Regions from separate parts of the Qipengyuania sp. SS22 genome, predicted to be linked through region 1. Evidence: predicted binding sites of a transcription regulator. Region 1 holds the regulator's gene; the other holds the start of a gene.

Region 1 (10,677 bases):
AGTCGCGGATAGCGATCCCGCTTATGAACAGAGAGAATGCGAAGCGAAGGCGAGCGCGCTGCTCGCTGCGGCCAGGGAAGCCGTACGCCTCGCGAAGGAGCCCGGGTTCGGTCAATGAGACATATACTTGCCGCGCTGGCCTTGCTCGCGCTGACAGCCTGCGAAGCCCAGCCCGAAGGGGAGCCCGTCGCCCGCGCACGGATCGACGGCAAGGCGCAGGCCGCCCCCACGTCCACGCCCAGCCCGAGCGAGACGCTGGCCAGCCAGGTCGAAAGCGCGTGCCGCTCGATTATCTTCGAAGACACCCCCCTCACCCATTGCCTCGCAGTGCCCGCACGTCACACGATCGCGATGGCGCTGAGCGATGGTGACAAGCGGTATCGCAGCCTCAAGGATTTCGCGGCTGCCAGCGATAGCGAGACCATCGCCTTTGCCATGAACGCCGGCATCTTCGACGGCGACGGCAAGCCGGTCGGCTATTTCGTCCAGCGTGCGCAGCGCTTGCAGGAACTGAACACCGGGACGGGCTCGGGCAATTTCTACATGAAGCCCAATGGCGTGTTCTACGGCAGCGGGGGCGAATGGATGGTGCGCGACAGCGCCTGGTTCCTCGCCAATGTTTCCGAACGGCCGCAATTCGGCACCCAATCGGGCCCGATGCTGGTGAGCGATGGCCGCATCCACCCGCAGATCACGCAGGACGGCCCCTCGCGGCTGATCCGCAACGCGGTCGGCGTCGATGACGAGGGCCGCGCGCATTTCGTGATTTCCAACGCGCCGATTTCCTTCGGCAAGCTCGCCCGCTTCTACAAGGACGAGCTCGAAGTGAAGAACGCGCTGTTCCTCGACGACACCGTCTCGCTCCTGTGGAACCCGGTGACCGACCGGCTCGATACCGGCGCGCCCATCGGCCCGATCGTCGTCGTCAGCAAGAAAGCCTCCGAATGACCGAGACCCGCCGCCAGCTCTATCCCGAAATCGAACCCTACGAGATCGGCATGCTCGATGTCGGCGAAGGCCATTCGCTCTATTGGGAACGCGTCGGGACCCCGGGTGCCAAGCCCGCAGTCTTCCTCCATGGCGGCCCGGGCGGCGGCATTGCGCCCGACCACCGGCGCCAATGGGATCCCAAAGCCTACGACGTGCTGCTGTTCGACCAGCGCGGCTGCGGCAGGTCGCTGCCCTTCGCCGAGATCGAGCACAACGACACCTGGCGCATCGTCGAGGACATCGAGCGGCTGCGCCAGATGTGCGGCCACGAAAGATGGCAGGCCTTCGGCGGCAGTTGGGGCTCGACCCTCGCGCTGGCCTATGCCCAGAAATATCCCGACCGGGTGAGCGAACTGGTACTGCGCGGCGTCTTCCTCGCGCGGCAGCAGGAAAAGTCGTGGCTCTACGGCTATGGCGCCAGCGAGATCATGGCCGAGCAATGGGACCAGTTCACCGGTCTTATTCCCGAAGCCGAACAGGGCGATCTCGTTCGCGCATATTATCAACGGCTGACCAGTGACGACGAAGCCACGCGGCTTGCCGCGGCGCGCGAATGGTCGCTGTGGGAAGGCCATGTCGCAACGCTGCTGCCGAACGAGGATTTGCTCGAGAGCTTCGGCGATCCGGCCAAGGCGGTGCCCTTCGCGCGGATCTGCGCGAAGTTCTTTCTCGAGGACTTCTTCCTCGACGAAAACGAGTTGCTGGCCAATGTCGACAAACTGGCGGGCATTCCCGGGATCATCGTTCAGGGACGTCACGACATCTGCACCCCGCCGGGCGCGGCATGGGCACTCAAGAAGGCCTGGCCCGAGGCCGAGCTATGGATTGTTCACGATGCCGGTCACAGCGCCAGCGAACCGGGGATCATCGACGGCCTCGTGCGCGCGACCGACAAGCTCGCGGGCAAAGCGGCGTGACGTCACGCTGACGTTTCGCGTGTCGCAGCTTTCCTTGCTTGAAAGCACGGCGCTACCCCGCCATTGACGCCACGAATGACCGACAGCCGCTCTATCCTCGTAATCGACAATTACGACAGCTTCACCTTCAACCTGGTCCATTACTTGATGGAACTGGGTGCAGGCGTGGAGGTGGTGCGTAACGACGCCATCTCGGCACACGAGGCGCTGGCGGCGGGCCATGCGGGCTATCTCATATCGCCCGGCCCCTGCACGCCAAACGAGGCCGGCGTCAGCCTCGACCTCGTGGCAGCCTGTGCCGATGTCGGCGCACCGCTGCTAGGCGTTTGCCTCGGGCATCAGGCGATCGGCCAGCATTTCGGTGGCCGCGTGGTGCGCGGCGGGCTGATGCATGGCAAGACCTCTCCGGTCACTCACGATTCCAGCGGTGTGTTCGCCGACCTGCCCTCGCCCTTCACCGCGACGCGCTATCACTCGCTGGTGGTCGAGGACAATCCGGACTGTCTCGCGATCAATGCCACCAGCGAAACGCCCGGCCTCGATGGAACCAGCGTGATGGGCTTCCATCACCGCGAGTTGCCGATCCACGGCGTCCAGTTCCATCCCGAAAGCATCGCGACCGAACATGGCCATGCCTTGCTGGCCAATTTCCTCGCGCTATGCGGTATTGCCGCCAAGGTCCCCGCATGAAGACGCTTCCCGACGCCAAGCAACACCTCGGAGAGGCCGAGGCCGAAGAGGTCTTCGGCTGGATCCTCGATAGCGAGACCGGCGACGAGGACATCGCGCGCTTCCTGATCGACATGTCGGCGCGCAGCGAAACCTCCGATGAGATCGCCGGCGCGGCCCGTGCGCTCCGAGCGCGGCTGATCCCGATCATTGCTCCCGAGGGGACAGTCGACTGCTGCGGCACCGGCGGCGATGGGCATCACACGCTCAACGTCTCGACCGCGGTGAGCCTGGTGGTCGCCGCCTGCGGTGTGCCCGTGGCCAAGCACGGCAATCGTGCGGCGAGCAGCAAGGCGGGCGCTGCGGACACGCTCGAAGCGCTCGGTCTCGATATGGAAGCAGCGGGAAGAAGCGCGGAGAAGACTCTGGCAGAATTGGGAATTTGCTTCCTTTTCGCCAAGAACCACCACCCAGCGATGGGCCGAATTCAGCCGATCCGGCAAAAGCTCGGCGTGCGCACGATCTTCAACCTGATGGGGCCCTTGTCGAATCCCGCCGGCGTCAGACGCCAGCTGATCGGCATCGCCCGTCCCGCCTATGTGCCCATCTATGCCGCAGCAAAGGCCAAACTGGGGACCGAGCGCACCTTCATCGCCTCGGGTGACGAAGGGCTGGACGAGCTGAGCCTGGCTGGCGGCAACGAGCTAGCCGATGTCCAGGGCAATGATTTCGAAATGCGCCGCGTGGTCGCGGTGGAAGCCAATCTGTCGCATTCCCCGGTCGAGGCGATCCGCGGCGGCGATCCGGCGTATAATGCACGCGCGCTCGAGGCGCTGCTCGGCGGCAGCCCGGGCGCCTATCGCGATGCGGTGCTGCTCAACGCGGCAGCAACGCTGATCATTGCTGGCCGTACCGACGACTGGACCGAGGGCGCGGAGATCGCGGCCGAAGCACTGGACTCGGGCAAGGCCAAAGCGCTGCTCGATAACTGGATCGCGATGACCGCCTGAGATGAACAAGCTGGAAGAAATCTGCGCCACCAAGCGCGACGAGGTCGCCGCCCGCAAGCGCAATCACACGCTCGCCGATCTCGAAGCGCGCGCGAAACAGCAGTCGGCGCCCCGTGGGTTCCAGTCAGCCCTCGCTCGGGCCCAACGGGACGGCTTCGGCCTGATTGCCGAAATCAAGAAAGCTTCGCCGTCCAAGGGCTTGATTCGCGAAGATTTCCAGCCCGCAGATCATGCGCGGGCCTATGCCGCGGGCGGAGCTGCTTGCCTTTCGGTGCTGACCGACGCTCCCTATTTCCAGGGCCATGAAGATTACCTCGTCGCCGCCCGCGCCGCCTGCGATCTGCCTGCCCTACGCAAGGATTTCATGGTCGATCCGTGGCAGGTCGCTGAAGCACGCGCGATCGGGGCCGATGCGATCCTGATCATTGTTGCCGCGCTGGACGACAGCACCATGGCCGAGATCGAAGCGGCGGCGCTCGACTTCGGTATGGATGTTCTGGTCGAGGTACATGATCGCGCCGAAATGGACCGCGCCGCGCGCCTCCGCTCGCGCCTGATCGGCGTCAACAATCGCGATTTGCGCAGTTTCACTACCGATCTCGCCACCACCGAGATGCTTGCCCCGCTCGCCCCCGAGGGCGCACTGCTGGTCGGCGAAAGCGGCATCACGACCAATGACGATTGTGTGCGGCTCGCGCGTTCGGGCGTCCGCAGTTTCCTCGTCGGCGAAAGCCTGATGCGACAGGTCGATGTCACTGCCGCGACCCGCGCTCTGCTCGGGCATTGACGCAGCCCCTGTGGAGCAAATCGGGAACAGGTGTTCCTGTGTAAATCACTCGAAAATGGCGGGATTGCTTGACTTGACGAATCAGGTTGCTTAATTGTTCCGTATTCGTTCACAGCTTTGTGAACAGGCGATACGGGAGTTCGCACCATGCTGACCGCCAAGCAGCACGAATTGATCCGCTTTATCCAGCAGCGCCTGGAAGACACCGGCATTTCGCCGAGTTTCGAGGAAATGAAGGAAGCGCTCGACCTCAAGAGCAAGTCAGGCGTGCACCGCCTGATCTCGGCGCTTGAAGAGCGCGGCTTTATCCGCCGTCTGCCCAACCGCGCGCGCGCGCTCGAAGTGGTCAAGCTGCCCGAGAACGCGGTGATGGGCTCGACCCAGCCTGCCCCCGCGAACGATTCCGTGGTATCGGCCATCACGCCCAAGCCCGTCGCGCCCGAACCCGCCAATGACATCATCGATGTCCCGCTTCACGGCCGCATTGCCGCGGGCGCCCCGATCGAAGCGATCGAAGGCCAGTCGAGCATGCCGGTACCCGCCGCCCTGCTCGGCCCGGGCGAACATTACGCGCTCGAGGTTTCGGGCGATTCGATGATCGAAGCAGGCATTTTCGATGGCGACTTCGCCTTGGTGAAGCGGACCGACAGCGCCCGCGACGGCGAAATCGTGGTCGCACTGGTCGACAACGAGGAAGCCACGCTCAAATATCTGCGCAAGGACGCGGGGCGCGTGATCCTCGACCCCGCCAATGGTTCTTACGAGCCGCAGGTGTACGACTCCCACCGCGTACAGGTGCAAGGAAAGCTGGCCGGGCTGCTGCGCCGGTATCACTGATTGCGGGGCGCGCGTTTCTCATCGGACGCGCGCCACCAGCCATGCTTGCCCTGATCCTGCGCCACGGTATCGATACGCCGGGCGCCCAGATAGAGCGCAACCCCGCCTTCCCTCTCCAGAAAACGCCGGTCGGCCTTGAGCCACCGTGGGCGGCAACTGCGCGGCAGGAAGCGATCGGCGATGACGATGTCGGAGTTCCTGCAGGCTGCAGCCAGCGCGCGTTCCTCGACCAGGTTGTGACTCCGCGCAATCAGCAGGGACCATGCGCGGCCCTCGCGCGTGACGGTCAACGAACAGAATTCGTCGCTGCAGCGGCTGTGCGGCCAATCCGCGATAGCCAGCGGTTGCCGGTCGGTTCCGGCAAGCTCGAGCAGGTTCTCTTGCGCATATCCACCCGCGCTATCGCGTAGCACCAACAGCCGCTCGGCCTCGTTCGCAATGCCGATATCACGCCCGTCGCGCGTGATCAGGATATCGGGCACCGGGGCCTGCAGCATGAGCACCGCAGCCACCACGACGGGTCCGATACCCCACAGGCGCGCCCTGCCCTGCCACAGCGCCAGCCACAGCGCACCGACCAGATACAGCGTGATCGCGCCCATCCCGATCCGCGGGGCCAGCTTTACCGAACCCGGCTGCTCGGCAAACAGATGGGCAATGCCCAGCAACAGATCGAGCGAATGCCCGACCAGCCACCACACGGGCCCGCCTGCGCCGACAAGGTCGAGCACCAACGCCAGCGCCACCAGCGGCATCGACACGAAGGTCACCAGCGGAATGGCAATCAGATTGGCCGCGGCGCCGTAAACGCCGGCGCGATGGAAGTGAAACAGCACGATCGGCATCAGCGCGAGTTCGATCACCAGCCCGGTGAGAAACAGGATCGCGGTTCGTCGCAGGAACCGCCGCAACCCACTCTCCTCGCGCGGCGCGAGGAAATCGCGGATGACTTGCACATTGTGCAGCGAGACAATCGCGATGACGGCCGCAAAGCTCATCTGGAAGCTCGGCCCGACCAGCGATTCAGGCCACAGTGCGAGCACCACGCCTGCGGCAATCGCGACCATCCGCAGCGAAAGCGGCTCACGCCCCAGTGCCAGTGCGACCAGCACCAGCAGTGCACCGATACAACTGCGCACGGTCGGCACCTGCGCGCCCGTCAGCAGCGTATAAGCGATCCCCGCCAGCGCCGCTGCACCTGCGGCGACCAGTGGCAGCCGTACCCGCAGGGCAAGCCAAGGCCACAGCGCCAGCAGCTTAAGGACCACAATATAGCTCGCCGCGATGATCGCGCTGACATGCAACCCGCTGATCGACAGCAGATGGGTCAGACCCGCATCGCGCATGGCCTCCTCGTCGCGCTCGGGAATGGCGCCGCGATCGCCACTGGCCAGCGTTGCTGCAATCGCTCCCGGCGTTCCCTCGAGGCGGCCGCGCACATGCGCCGACAGCCGCCGCTGGATCGAGGCCACGGTCAGCCGGGAGGGCGGCGGCGGCGTGACCAACTCGACCTCTCCCACGACCGATCCGGTTGCCGACAGTCCGTCGAACCAGGCGCGCCGCGCGAAATTATACGCTCCGGGGACGATTGGCGGGGATGGCGGCATCAGCCGCGCCGACAGCCGCACCCGCGCGCCTTCGCGCAGGGCTGGCCGGTCCTTCGCCAGCGGCAGGTTCACGCGATAGGCGACCGCCCGCCCGGTCTCCGCATCGCGCGCGGCCAGAACAAGCCGAACCCGATCCTCCGCCGGTTGCTCCTCGCGCTCGAGGACACGCCCGTCGATCCGCTCGAACTGCGGATACGCAATCGGCTCCGCCCCCACCATCGCCGAGCGCGCCCATACCAGCGACATACCAAGCGCGAGGGCGATCAGGATCGACAGGCTTGCAGCCAGCAAATAGATGCGTCCGTCCCTGCCGCGCCACCGCGCGAAAGCCGCGGTTGCACCGCCCGCCGCGCCGCCGATTACCGCCAGCCATTGCCATGGCGCGTCGAGATAGAACCACAGCCCGATCCCCCCTGCGAAAGCGACCGCCAACCACGGCCCGCGGTCGAATTCCGCGCCTTCCAGAAATGCTTCGGATCGCCCGGCGAAACTGGACAAGAGACCGCGCATGCGCCAAGGGCGCGGCACTGCGGGGCGGGCCTCTTCGTCCGCCTCCCCCATCGGTACCGAAGGCGTCCCCTGCGTCGCCATGCAAGTGTTTGAAAGGAAGCGAGTGACAATGGCAAGCGATAGTGGCAGCGAGACCCCTCCGGTCGTCACCCGCTTCGCTCCCTCGCCCACCGGATATCTCCATATCGGCGGCGCGCGTACGGCTCTATTCAACTGGCTTTATGCGCGGCACCATGGCGGTCGCACCTTGCTGCGGATCGAGGATACCGATCGCAAGCGCAGCACGCAGGATGCGATCGACAAGATAATCGAAGGGCTCGACTGGCTTGGCCTCGACTTCGACGAGGCGCCGGTGTTCCAGTCCGACCGCGCCGAGCGCCATGCCGAGGTTGCGCACAAGCTGCTCGACGCGGGGCATGCCTACAAATGCTTCGCCACACCCGAAGAACTCGAGGGCATGCGCGCGCAGCAGCGGGCGAACAAGCAGCCGATGCGCTACGACCGCCGCTGGCGCGACCGCGATCCGGGCGAAGCGCCCGAAGGTGCGCCCTATGTGATCCGCCTCAAGGTGCCAACCGAGGGCGAAACCACCATTCACGACCAGGTCCAGGGCAAGGTCACGGTCAAGAATGCCGAGATCGACGATTACGTCCTGCTGCGCGCCGACGGGACGCCGACCTACATGCTCGCGGTGGTGGTGGACGATCACGACATGGGCGTGACCCATGTCATCCGCGGCGACGACCACCTCAACAACGCCTTTCGCCAACTGCCCGTGATCCGCGCGATGGACCAGGTCGAAGGCAATTGGCCCGATCCGGTCTATGCGCATGTGCCGCTGATCCACGGGCCGGACGGCGCGAAGATGTCCAAGCGCCACGGCGCCGTCGGAGTTGCCGCCTATCGCGATGACGAAGGCGTCCTGCCCGAAGCGCTGTTCAACTATCTCCTCCGGCTCGGTTGGGGCCATGGCGACCGCGAGGAGATCTCTCGCGAGGAAGCGATCGAGCTGTTCGATCTCGACGGCGTCGGCAAGGGCCCCGCGCGGTTCGACATCAAGAAGCTGCAGAACCTCAACGGCCATTATATCCGCGAGGCAGACGATACCCGGCTGGCCAAGATCGTGGCGCAGCGGATCGGCGAACAGGCCGATGAAGCGCTGCTTGCCGAGGCGATGCCCGTGTTCAAAACGCGCGCGAAGTCCGTCAACGAACTCGCTGATAGCGCTGCCTTTCTGTTCGCCAAGCGCCCGCTCGAAATGACCGAGAAAGCCGCGGGTTTACTCGACGATGAAGCCCGTGCGCGTCTCGCCGGATTGTCCAAAATGCTGCATGTGCAAAATGACTGGACAATCGAGGCGCTGGAAGCCACTACGAAGGCCTATGCCGAGCAGCTCGAACTGGGTCTCGGCAAGCTCGCGCAACCCATGCGCGCAGCGCTGACGGGGACGACAACGTCACCCGGCATTTTCGATGTGCTGGTCCTGTTGGGCAAGGAAGAGTCGCTCTTGCGTATCGATGCGCAGGCCGCCTCGCCCGCAGGCACCGAAGAGAACGAGTGAGGAGACACGCGTGGCCGACAAGCAGGCAACCCTCGATCTGGGCGGTCAGACCCAGGAATTCCCCGTGCTGCAGGGCAGCGTCGGCCCCGATGTGGTCGATATCCGCAAGCTGTATGGCACGACCGGCAAGTTCACCTACGACCCGGGCTATAAGTCGACCGCCAGCTGCGAAAGCGCGCTGACCTATATCGACGGCGAAGAAGGCATCCTCCTGCACCGCGGCTATCCGATCGGCCAGCTGGCGGAAAACTCCTCCTTCATGGAAGTCTCCTACCTGTTGCTCAACGGCGAACTGCCGCAGCAGTCGGAACTCGACGACTTCACCTACACGATCACGCGGCACACCATGCTGCACGATCAGCTGCGCCAGTTCTACCAGGGTTTCCGCCGCGATGCGCACCCGATGGCGATCATGTGCGGCGTCGTCGGCGCGCTGTCGGCCTTCTATCACGACAGTACCGACATTTCGGACCCCGAGCAGCGCAAGATCGCCAGCCATCGGCTGATCGCGAAGATGCCGACCATCGCCGCGATGGCGTATAAATACTCGGTCGGTCAGCCGATGATGCAGCCGGACAATTCGCTCAGCTACACGGGCAATTTCCTGCGCATGACCTTCGGCGTCCCGGCCGAGGAATATGAGATCCACCCCGCCATCGAACGCGCGATGGATCGCATCTTCATTCTCCATGCCGACCACGAGCAGAACGCGTCGACCTCGACCGTGCGCCTTGCCGGTTCGTCGGGCGCCAATCCCTTCGCCTGCATCGCAGCGGGGATCGCCTGCCTGTGGGGCCCGGCGCACGGCGGCGCCAACGAAGCCGCGCTCAACATGCTGCAGGAAATCGGCACGCCCGATCGCATCCCGCACTATATCGAGCGCGCCAAGGACAAGAACGATCCGTTCCGCCTGATGGGCTTCGGCCACCGCGTCTACAAGAACTACGACCCACGCGCGACGGTCATGCAGCAGACGCTGCGCGAAGTGTTCGAGGCGCTGAACGTCAAGGACCCGGTGTTCGAGACCGCGCTCAAGCTGGAAGAGCTCGCGCTCAACGACGACTACTTCAAGGAAAAGAAGCTTTTCCCGAACGTCGACTTCTACTCGGGCATCATTCTCAACGCGATCGGCTTCCCGACGACGATGTTCACCGCGCTGTTTGCGCTTGCCCGCACCGTCGGCTGGGTCGCGCAGTGGAACGAGATGATCTCCGACCCCGCACAGGTCATCGGTCGTCCGCGCCAGCTCTACACCGGCCCGACGGCGCGCGACTACGTTTCGATCAACCAGCGCTGAGATGCGCTTCATCCTTCAGGTCTTCGGAGCGGCTTTGATGCTCTCCGGAGGCCTGTGGGCACTCCAGGGGCTCGGGCTGGTAATGTGGCCGGCGGAAAGCTTCATGCTCGCCGAGCGGCAATGGGCGCTTTACGGCACCATCACCTTCCTGATCGGACTTCTGCTGTTCTGGAGAGCCGCGAGGCCGCGCTGATCAGCGCGGTTTTTCGCGCAAATCTTCAGCCGCGGGCACCGACAGCGTAAAGCGTGCGCCCTGCCCCGGCGCACTCTCCACCGTCAGATCGCCATCCATCGCGCGCGCAATGCGCCGCGAGATATAGAGGCCGAGACCCGATCCCCCGTCACCGCTGCGGCCAAGGCGTTCGAATTTCTCGAACACGCGTTCCTGCTGGTCTTCGCCCAACCCGTGCCCCTGGTCGGCAACGGTAATCAGCGCGCGATTGCCAATCCGGTCAAGGCGGATCCACACCTCGCTATCGGCGGGCGAATAGC
Region 2 (10,677 bases), 260 kb from region 1:
CTCGCCTGCCACGAGACCGGCGACAACCGCCATTTCCTCGAGCCCCGTCTCGCGGGCCAACTGACCGACAAGCGCCATCTTGCCCGGCGTATCGGCCTTGTCGGCAATCGCTTCGAAAAAGGCGCGTTCGGTGCGCCAGTCGCGGCGGTTGCGCGAAATCGCACGCAGCGCGCCGGTCAGCGGATCGGTTTCGAAGGCCGCGCGTTCGGCGCTGTCGGGCGCGGGGACGGCGGCGAAGCTCGGCATCGGACGGCCGAGCTCACTCAGCGCCAGCTGGCCGTAATACCAATCGGGATATTCGGCGGCCATTTCCCAATATCGCTCTGCTCCGGTCTGGTCGCCTGCGCGCGCGGCGGCACGGCCGGCCCAGTAGAAGCCCTTCGAGCGGGTCAGCGGCGTCTTGGCCGCGGTGCCATAGCGGTAGAACAGCGGCGCAGCCTGCGTCCCGTCGCCGAGCGACCACAGCGCTTTGGTCCCGCCAAGCCACATCAGGTCGGTGTACTTGTCGCGCAGCGTATAGGAACCATCGGAAATATCGGTGCCCGGCGCGAAGACGTCGTCGATCTTGCCCGCGATGCTGGCGGCCTGCGTCGCCCCGGCACTTTTGGCCACGGCCAGCGCTTCGCTGACGAACTGCGTGCCATCGAAAGCGGGCGACACGAAGGCAGCACGGGTCGAAAGCAGGTTCACCGCTTCGTAGGGCTGGCCCGAGTTGCGGTAATGCCGCGTCAGATTGTAGACATAGCCCGCATCGGCCATCGCGCCCGCCGGAATGGGTACGCCGGCTTGCGAAGGTGTGCTGCCCTGCAGCAGCGCCAGCCGCGCCTGCGCCATCCCGCGATAGGCGGGCGAAACGCGCACGACATGGCGCGAAGCCGCTTCGTAACTACCCTGCCACAGGAGCGCGTCCATCCGCGCATCATGGTCTTCGGGGGCGAAGCGGCTGCCGAACAGACCCTGCATGTAAAGCTCGGCCGGGCCGCTCATCATGCCCCCGCGCCACGCTTCGCGCGCCACCTCGAGCGCCTCGGGGCGATCGAGCGAGGCCAGCGCAAGCGCATACCGCGCCCGCCCGCTATTGGTCAGCGGGGGGTGCTCGTCGAAAAAAGCGACCATCGTCTGCGGAGTAGGCGCTTCGCTATCGAGCGCGGCTTCGGCGCGGCGCTGGAGCAATTCCTTCTTGGGAAAGCCGGGATAGCTGGTGAGGAAACCCGCATAGGAGGAGAACGGCAGGTTCTCCTGCTTGGTCAGATATTCCCATTGACCGACCGCCTGGTCCATCCGGCCCGGCTGCTGCGCAACCATGCTGGTGCGCGAGGCATCCTGTGCCTGCGCGAGCGAGGGGAAGGCCAGCGCGCTGCCGACCATAAGTGCGAGTGAGAAAACTGTTTTTCGGCCCATGCTGGACATATTGCCTGGCCCCTCCTTATCAGGCGCTGAATGGATCGTGGCGCCGCGTCGCGAAAATGATTGTGTTTCATTCCTCTAACGCAGGACTCAGGTAAATGTTCTCAGGCTCGATTCCAGCTCTGGCGACTCCTTTTCGCGACGGATCGTTCGACGAAGCCGCGTTCCGCAAGCTTGTCGACTGGCAGATCGACAATGGCAGCAAGGGGCTGGTCCCCTGCGGCACCACGGGCGAGGCCTCGACGCTGTCTAATGCCGAACATCACCGGGTGATCGAGGTATGTATCGAACAGGCGGCGGGCCGTGTGCCGGTGATCGCAGGCTGCGGCTCGAACGATACGCGCAACGCACTGCTGCATATGCAGTTCTCGAAGAAGGCGGGGGCGGCAGCGGGTCTGTGCGTCGCGCCCTATTACAACCGTCCGAGCCAGACCGGCCTGATTGCGCATTTCAGCTTCCTGGCGGAGAACAGCGACCTGCCGATCGTCCTTTACAATGTACCCGGCCGCACGGTGACCGATATCGAGGACGAGACGGTGGTCGAACTGGTGCGCAAATATCCCAAACGGATCGTCGCCATCAAGGATGCCAGTGGCGATCTGTCGCGCGTCGCCGATCACCGCATGGGGCTCGATCACGAGTTTTGCCAACTGTCGGGCAATGACGAATTGTGGCTGCCGCATTCGGCCGCGGGCGGATCTGGGTGTATTTCGGTGACCGCGAATGTTGCGCCCGCGCTGTGCGCCGAGTTCCACGACGTGATCGCGGCGAACGACCTGGTCAAGGCACGCGCGCTCAACGACCGCCTGTTCCCGCTGCACTACGCGATGTTCTCCGACGCCAGCCCGGCACCGGTCAAATATGCGCTGAGCCGCGTGCACGACTGGTTCGAGCCCGATGTCCGTCTGCCGCTGTGCACCGCCAGCGAAGCCAGCCGCAAGGCAGTCGACGAAGCGCTGGAAATCGCCGGGCTGGCCTAGATCACCTCGTCCTCGTCGAGCAATGGCGCGGCGGGGAAGGGTGGATCGCTGACGGCAAGCGCCTCGACCGCGTTCGCCATGGGCACGGCACGCTTGGCAAGAGAAATCGCTGCACGCCCTTTCCAAGCGCCGCCCGCTACCCTACATGCGCCCGCCTTATGGCCCGACCCAAGCCCGCCACTTTCGACAAGCAGAAGACCGTCGCCGACAACCGGCGTGTGCGGTACGATTATCACGTCGAAGAGACTTTCGAAGCCGGGCTCGCGCTGCAGGGCACCGAGGTCAAGGCGCTGCGCGCGGGCGAGGCGAGTATCAAGGAAAGCTATGCCGAGGTCCGCGACGGGCAGGTGTGGCTGGTCAATGCCAACATCCCCGAATATTCGCATGGCAACCGGCTCAACCACGAGCCGCGCCGGCCGCGCAAGTTGCTGCTCAATTCGCGCGAGATCGAGAAGCTGTTCGGCGCAGTCGAGCGCAAGGGCATGACTCTGGTCCCGCTGTCGGTCTATTTCAACAGCACCGGGCGGGCGAAGGTCGAACTGGCGCTGGCCAAGGGCAAACAGGCGCATGACAAGCGCCAGACGATCAAGGATCGCGACTGGAAGCGCGACAAGGCGCGACTGTTGCGCGACCGCGGATGATTGGCGTGCAGGCCCCTTACATCGGGGGCCCGTGCTAACCACATCGCCAGCCATGCCGCATTCGTCGCAAGCCGCTTTCCACCTTTCCTTGCACTCGCCAGGGAGGCAGCGCATGGCAGGGTCGTGGCAATGAGCGAGCGCAAATCTAAGACATTCCTGTCGGACTGGATCCGCCTGCGCATGCCCACGCGTGAGCAGATGGCGCGCAGCAAGTTCCTGCGCCCCATTGCGCACCGCTTCCTGACCCCTGAATTGTGGCGCTTTACCCGGCGTAGCGTCCCGCGCGGCGTGGCGCTGGGAATCTTTGCGGGCTTTATCGTTCCGGTGGGGCAGATCTTCCTCGCCGCCTTCATGGCGCTACCTGCGCGCGCCAACGTGCCGCTGTCGACACTGGTCACCTTCATCACCAACCCGTTCACCTTCCCGTTCTGGGCCCTGGTGGCGAACAAGATCGGCGTCTTCATTCTCAAGGTCGATCTGGCGGCAACCGGCGGCGTCGCACAGGACGAAATTTCCAGCGGGCGCTGGTCGTGGTTCATCGAAATGTTCGAAGGGGTCGGGATCACGGTGCTGGTGACCGTATTCGGCTTCATCGTGCTGGCGATTGTCGGGGCAGCGTTCGGCTATGTCTTTGCGGATGTGGTCTGGCGCTTCGTCGTTGCGCGCAAGCGCCAGCGCCGCCTGCGCGCGATGGAACGACGTCTGGATGACCGCATGCTTAAAGATCCCAAGCCGTGATGGTGCAGGAAGACAATCCGGTCACCCGGCTGCCCCCGCTACCGCTTATGCTCGGCGTCGCGGCTGCCGGGATCGTTTCGGTATCGCTGGTATGGCTGGTCGGCCAGCAGACCGTCGTTGCCTTGGCCTATGGCGGAGCGCTGGTGGCGGTGCTTTTGATGCTGCTGCTCGCGGCCCGTCTCAAGACTGCTCCTGTCGAGGGGGATGCGCTCCAGCCAGACTGGTCGGTAACCAGCGTCGCGATCGAGAACCGCCGCCGGGCCGTGGTGATCATTGATCGGGCTAACCGCATGGTCTGCGCCAATTCGACTTATGAAGGCTGGTTTGACAGCGCGACCACGCCTTACGATTTGCCCTTCGATACCGCCTCTCGCGGAGCGGTGATCGCCGGCGCGCGCGAAGCCTGGCGCGATGGCTCGGCCAAGGTCGCCGAATTGCGGCTCAACGGTCTCGGGGCCTATTACCAATTGCAGATCGATCGCAGCGGACGGGGCGAGGCCTATCTCGTCTGGCGCTTCACCGAGTTGCGTGAGGAACACAGCTATGAAGGCCTGTCCGAGCGCCTTTCGGGCCGCTTTGGCGAGGTGATCTCCCGGTCGGGTCTCGAACTCGCACTGGTGGGGCCCGATGGTGTCGTCCTCACCACCACACCCGGGCTGGCCGAACGCGCTACCGGCAGCCGCGACAATTCGCTGGGCGGGCTCGAATTCGTGCAATTGCTTCGCTCGGACGATCGCGACCGCATCTTCTTCGCGCGCGAAGGGCAGCAGGGTTCGCCGCAGACGCTGGTGCATGTGCCGCTCGACGCACCTTCCGCCGACAAACTCAGCGATGCCGACCAATCGCCTTCGCTGATGCTGCTGGTCGACAGTTCGGTCGGCCTCGGGGGCGGCTGGGAAGGCAGCGGCAAGGCCGCCATCCCGCAGCTCGAAGCGCTGCTCTCCGCGCTGCCGCTGGGGCTGGCGCTGACCGATCGCGACGGCCGCTTCCTATTCGCCAACAAGGCTTTTCTGCGCGCGGTGGAACGGGTCGATCGCGGACTGCCGCAATTTCCGTCCGACCTTGTCGTGCGCGAAGACAAGGCCGCGCTGGCTGATACCGTTCGCCGCTTCGCCAAGGGCGCGACCGCGAGCGGCGACATGGCGGTGCGGCTGGCGAACGACAAGGAAGAACCGGTGTCGATCGGCCTCGCGGGCGTACGCGGGCTGGGCGATGCGGCGGTGCTGCTGTCGATCTCCGATTCCTCGGAAGAGAAGCGCCTCCGCCGCCAGGTTGCGCAGGCTACCAAGATGCAGGCGGTCGGCCAGCTGGCGGGCGGCGTGGCGCATGACTTCAACAACGTGCTGACCGCGATCATTGGCTATTGCGACCTCATGCTGTTGCGGCATACGCCGGGTGACAGCGATTACGATGACATCCAGCAGATCAAGGCCAATTCGAACCGCGCGGCCAGCCTGACGCGGCAATTGCTTGCCTTCAGCCGCCAGCAGACCTTGCGCCCCGTGGTGCTGCAGCTGCCCGACGTGGTCAGCGAGGTCAGCCAGCTGCTCAAGCGGCTGATGGGCGAGAAGGTCGAGTTTTCGGTGCGCCACGATCGCGAGCTAGGCTCTGTCCGCGCCGATCCGCAGCAGCTTGAGCAGGTCATCATCAACCTCGCGGTCAATGCGCGCGATGCGATGCAGATGAATGCGATCAAGCGCGGCAAGCAGGACTGGAAGGGCAGCCTCACGCTGGCGACGCGCCGGGTATCGGCGCGCGACGTGCGCAAGATGGGCATCGATATCATGCCCGCGGACGATTACACCGTGCTGATCGTGCAGGACACCGGCGGCGGTATTCCCGACGAGCATCTCAACAAGATCTTCGAACCCTTCTTCACCACCAAGGAGCAGGGCAAGGGCACCGGGCTCGGCCTGTCGACGGTCTATGGGATCGTGAAGCAGTCGAACGGCTTTATCTTTGCCGACAATGTGCAGGGGCCCGACGGCACGCTGATCGGCGCACGCTTCACCATGTACCTGCCGGTGCACAAGGGCGAACTGCCCGCAATCATGCGCCGCGAAGAGCCCGAGGAAACCAAGGCGACCGAATGGTCGGCGGGCGGGAAGCTGCTGCTGGTCGAGGACGAGGACATGGTGCGCGCCGTCGCCGAACGTGCGCTCGCCCGCGCGGGCTACACAGTGACCACGGCCGCCGATGGCGAAGAGGGGCTGGGCGCGATCGCCAATGGCACGACCGAGTTTGACCTGATCGTGTCGGATGTCGTCATGCCGACGATGGACGGGCCGGCGATGGCTCGCGCGATCCGCAAGGTGAAGCCGAAAATCCCGATCCTGTTTATGTCGGGCTATGCCGAAGAGCAGCTCCGCAACGAGATCGATATCGAAGACATGCACTTCATCCCCAAGCCGTTCAGCGTCCAGCAGATCAATGCCAAGGTAGCCGAAGTGCTGAGCGAACAACGCAAATAGGCATGTTATGCTGACTGGTTTTCGCGGGGTGGAACAAAGCCAGAAAACTTTTTCGCGTTCCCCACTTGTTCTAGCGGAACAAAGCCGATACATACTGCGCCAGTTGAAGAGTCGAACAGCGGCTCTGGCCAAGCGCAGGAGGTAATGTCATGGCGGCAAGTCTGAAGCTCGTAGAGGACAAGAAAGTGGACGCAGACCGTCAGAAGGCATTGGATGCCGCGCTTGCGCAGATCGATCGCGCATTCGGCAAGGGTTCGGCGATGAAGCTCGGCCAGAAGGAAGCCATGCAGGTGGAATCGATTTCCACCGGCTCGCTCGGCCTCGATATCGCGCTCGGCGTGGGCGGTTTGCCCAAGGGCCGTGTGGTCGAGGTCTATGGTCCGGAAAGTTCGGGCAAGACCACGTTGGCGCTGCATGTCATCGCCGAGGCGCAGAAGGCCGGCGGTACCGCTGCCTTCGTCGATGCCGAACACGCGCTCGACCCGGTCTATGCCAAGAAGCTGGGCGTCGATATCGAGGAATTGATCGTCTCGCAGCCCGATACCGGCGAACAGGCGCTCGAGATTACCGATACGCTGGTCCGCTCTAACGCGATCGACGTGCTGGTGGTCGACTCGGTTGCCGCGCTGGTCCCGCGCGCCGAAATCGAAGGCGAGATGGGCGACAGCCACGTCGGTCTCCAGGCTCGCCTGATGAGCCAGTCGCTGCGCAAGCTGACCGGCTCGATCAACCGCTCCAAGTGCATGGTGATCTTCATCAACCAGCTGCGCATGAAGATCGGTGTGATGTACGGCAATCCCGAAACCACCACCGGCGGCAATGCGCTCAAGTTCTACGCCTCGGTGCGGCTCGACATCCGCCGCACGGGCCAGATCAAGGATCGCGACGAGGTGATCGGCAATGCGACCCGCGTGAAAGTGGTCAAGAACAAGGTCGCCCCGCCGTTCAAGCAGGTCGAGTTCGACATCATGTATGGCGAAGGTATTTCGAAGATCGGGGAGATCCTCGACCTCGGCGTCAAGGCCGGCGTGGTCGAGAAATCGGGCAGCTGGTTCAGCTATGACAGTGTCCGCATCGGCCAGGGCCGCGAGAACGCCAAGAACTTCCTCAAGGAAAATTCCGAGATGTGTGCCAAGTTGGAAGCCGCAATCCGCGGCCGCACCGACGAGGTCGCCGAAGAGATGATGACCGGCCCGGACGCGGACGAGGACTGAATTCTCTTCAAGCGGGAGCGCGTCGGCCCATATCCCCGGGCTCGCGTTACAGCCGGGCTGTCCCCCGGTACTCCCGAAAAACCGGAAAGCCGGTGCGCGCCGCTTCATGGCCGCACCGGCTTTTCCGTTTGTGGCATGGCCGCCAACCGGCGGCAGCCCTAGGGTGCGGAGCGAATCGTCAATCCGGAGCGCCGCCATGACCATCACCGTCCACCATCTCAACAACAGCCGTTCGCAGCGCATTCTCTGGCTGCTCGAGGAACTGGGCGCGGACTACGAAGTGGTCGCCTACCAGCGCGATTCCGAAAGCAATCTTGCGCCGCCGGAACTTCAGAAAGCCCATCCGCTTGGCAAGTCGCCGCTGATCGAAGATGATGGGCTGTGCATCGCCGAAAGCGGCGCGATCATCCAATATCTGTGCGAACGCCATGGCGGCGAAAGCTGGCTTCCCGCGCGCGACGGCGAAGCCCATGTCCGCCACCTCGAATGGATGCAGTTCGGCGAAAGCAGCTTTTTCGTCCCGGTCATGCTGAAGATCTACGCCGGTCGCCTTGGCGATGCCGCCAGATCGCTGATGCCGCGCGTCGACGAGCAACTCGCCGCTCATGTCCGCTTCGCCGAGAACAACATCTCACCCGACCTCCACTTCGTCGGCGATGACTGGACCGCTGCCGATGTGATGATGAGCTTCCCCGCCGAGATCGCGGTGATGCAGGGCTATGGCGAGCAAGCGCCGAAGCTCGCGCGGTTCGTCGAGGCGATCCACGCCCGCCCTGCGTGGCAGCGCGCGCGCGCGCGCGGCGGGCCCTATTTCATCTGGTGAGTAGCGGCGGGCGGGGCAGGGCTTGCATTCGCTCGCGCCTCCCCACAGAAGGCTCGCGCTGACGACCCTTGCGGCAGCGGATTGATATGCGGGTAATTCGATGAAGATCGCCGTTTTCGGGCTTGGCTATGTCGGCCTTTCCAATGCCATCATGCTATCGCAGCACAATTGCGTGATCGGCTGCGATATCTCGCCCGAGCGGATCGCCTTGCTCGACGATCGCCAATCGCCGATTCAGGACGAGTTACTCGAAGAGTATCTGCGCCGCGACGATCTCGACCTCGCCTTCACCACCGACCCTGCCACAGCGATCGAAGGCGCCGAATTTGCGGTGGTTGCCGTCCCGACCAATTACGATGTCGAAACCAATTTCTTCGATACCTCCGCGGTCGATACGGTCATCGAACAGGTTCTGGCCGCCAACGATCAGGCAGTCGTAGTCGTCAAATCCACGGTCCCGGTGGGCTATGTCGGCCAAGCGCGCGAACGCTTCGCGACCGACCGCATTATCTTCAGTCCTGAATTCCTGCGCGAGGGCAAGGCGCTCTACGACAACCTCCATCCCTCGCGGATCATCGTCGGCGAACGGTCCGAGCGGGCACAGAAGTTCGCCGATCTGCTGCTTCAACCGGTACTCGAAGCCGATGTCACTGTCCTGCTGACCGATGCCGACGAGGCCGAGGCGATCAAGCTGTTCGCGAATACCTATCTCGCGATGCGCGTCGCCTTCTTCAACGAACTCGACAGCTACGCCCTGTCGCGCGGGCTCGACACGCGCCAGATCATCGAAGGCGTCGGCCTCGATCCGCGCATCGGGGCGCATTACAACAATCCATCCTTCGGCTATGGCGGCTACTGCCTGCCCAAGGATACCAAGCAGTTGCTGGCCAATTATTCCGAAGTCCCGCAAAACCTCATCCGCGCGATCGTTGACGCCAACCGCACGCGCAAGGACTATCTCGCCGACCGCATCATCGAGCGCGAGCCACGTATCGTCGGCATCTACCGCCTCGTGATGAAAGCCGGTTCGGACAATTTCCGCCAGTCGTCGATCCAGGGCATCATGAAGCGAGTAAAGGCCAAGGGGATTGAAGTGATCGTCTACGAACCGGTGATGGATGACGAGAGTTTCTTCGGCAGCCGCGTCGTGAACGATCTCGGTGCATTCAAGGCAGAGGCCGACGTGATCGTCGCCAATCGACTCGATCCCGATATCGCCGATGTCCGCGACAAGGTCTTCACCCGCGACCTGTTCGGCGCCGACTGATGGGCGAAAGCCGCACCGCGCTGGTCACCGGCTCGGCTGGCTTTATCGGCTATTTCCTAAGCCGTCGCCTTTTGAAAGACGGTTTCCGGGTGATCGGAGTAGATTCGCTTTCGGATTATTACGATCCTGGGTTGAAGCGTCGCCGACAAGCTGGGTTACTCCAGAATGCTGGATTTTCTGCCATCAACGAATCTATCGAGACTCCAAACCTGCTCGCTGATCTTTTCGCCGACGAGCGGCCCGACATTGTGGTTCATCTCGCGGCGCAAGCAGGGGTGCGTTATTCGATCGAAAGTCCGCGCAGCTATCTTGAGAGCAACATCGTCGGGACTTTTGAATTGCTCGAGGCGGCGCGCGCACATCCGCCGCAACACATGCTGTTGGCCTCTACCTCTTCGGCTTATGGCGCCAATACCGAGATGCCCTATCGCGAGACGATGAGGACGGATCACCAGATGTCCTTTTACGCCGCGACCAAGAAGGCGAGCGAGGCGATGGCGCATTCCTACGCACACCTTTTCGGTCTGCCAGTGACGATGTTTCGCTTTTTTACGGTCTATGGACCTTGGGGCCGCCCCGACATGGCCCTGTTCAAATTTACGAAGGCAATGCTCGAGGGCAAGCCGATTGACGTCTACAATCACGGCGAGATGATGCGCGACTTCACCTTTGTGGAGGATCTGGTTGAGGCAATTCGCCGCTTGATCGATGCACCTCCAATCCGACCGGAAAATGGCGATGAAATCGCCCAAGGTGACAGTTTGTCGCCAGTCGCCCCGTGGCGCGTGGTCAATATCGGCAATTCGCAGCCCGTCCAGCTTGGCGACATGATCGCGGCAATCGAGGATGCACTGGGCATCAAGGCCAAGCGCAATCTCATGCCGATGCAGCCGGGTGACGTTCAGGCGACCTGGGCCGATGCCGAACTGCTGCGCAGCCTTACCGGCTACGTCCCGCAAACGGATATCCGCGATGGCGTGCAGCGGTTCGTTGCGTGGTATCGCGACTACTATCAGATCTGAGGTGCAATGACCGATCAATCCGAATGGACCGGCAAGGTCGGAAATGCTTGGGCCGACGAATGGCAGCGGACCGATCGCAGCTTCGGCCCGGTGACCGACCGGCTGCTCGAAGTC

Evidence for each region. The regulator LexA, encoded in region 1, represses DNA repair genes until DNA is damaged. The targets are predictions, from matches to a motif close to GTTCCNCNCTTGTTCT.
Region 2: the regulator LexA is predicted to act here: its motif matches at 6,294-6,309, upstream of recA (recombinase RecA).

Annotation. Positions count from the first base shown of each region.
Region 1 is NZ_CP107048.1:969,504-980,180, forward strand. Features, by position in the region: gene trpE (anthranilate synthase component I) at 1-118, shown strand, start outside; gene N6L26_RS04760 (phosphodiester glycosidase family protein) at 115-948, shown strand; gene pip (prolyl aminopeptidase) at 945-1,907, shown strand; gene N6L26_RS04770 (anthranilate synthase component II) at 1,983-2,597, shown strand; gene trpD (anthranilate phosphoribosyltransferase) at 2,594-3,586, shown strand; gene trpC (indole-3-glycerol phosphate synthase TrpC) at 3,588-4,373, shown strand; gene lexA (transcriptional repressor LexA) at 4,521-5,210, shown strand; gene N6L26_RS04790 (ComEC/Rec2 family competence protein) at 5,204-7,315, opposite strand; gene gltX (glutamate--tRNA ligase) at 7,437-8,888, shown strand; gene N6L26_RS04800 (citrate synthase) at 8,899-10,185, shown strand; gene N6L26_RS04805 (hypothetical protein) at 10,187-10,378, shown strand; gene N6L26_RS04810 (sensor histidine kinase) at 10,379-10,677, opposite strand, start outside.
Region 2 is NZ_CP107048.1:1,227,452-1,238,128, reverse strand. Features, by position in the region: gene N6L26_RS05995 (lytic transglycosylase domain-containing protein) at 1-1,401, opposite strand, end outside; gene dapA (4-hydroxy-tetrahydrodipicolinate synthase) at 1,506-2,387, shown strand; gene smpB (SsrA-binding protein SmpB) at 2,546-3,028, shown strand; gene N6L26_RS05980 (DUF2062 domain-containing protein) at 3,158-3,766, shown strand; gene N6L26_RS05975 (response regulator) at 3,766-6,237, shown strand; gene recA (recombinase RecA) at 6,387-7,451, shown strand; gene N6L26_RS05965 (glutathione S-transferase family protein) at 7,648-8,274, shown strand; gene N6L26_RS05960 (nucleotide sugar dehydrogenase) at 8,375-9,541, shown strand; gene N6L26_RS05955 (NAD-dependent epimerase/dehydratase family protein) at 9,541-10,563, shown strand; gene N6L26_RS05950 (class I SAM-dependent methyltransferase) at 10,570-10,677, shown strand, end outside.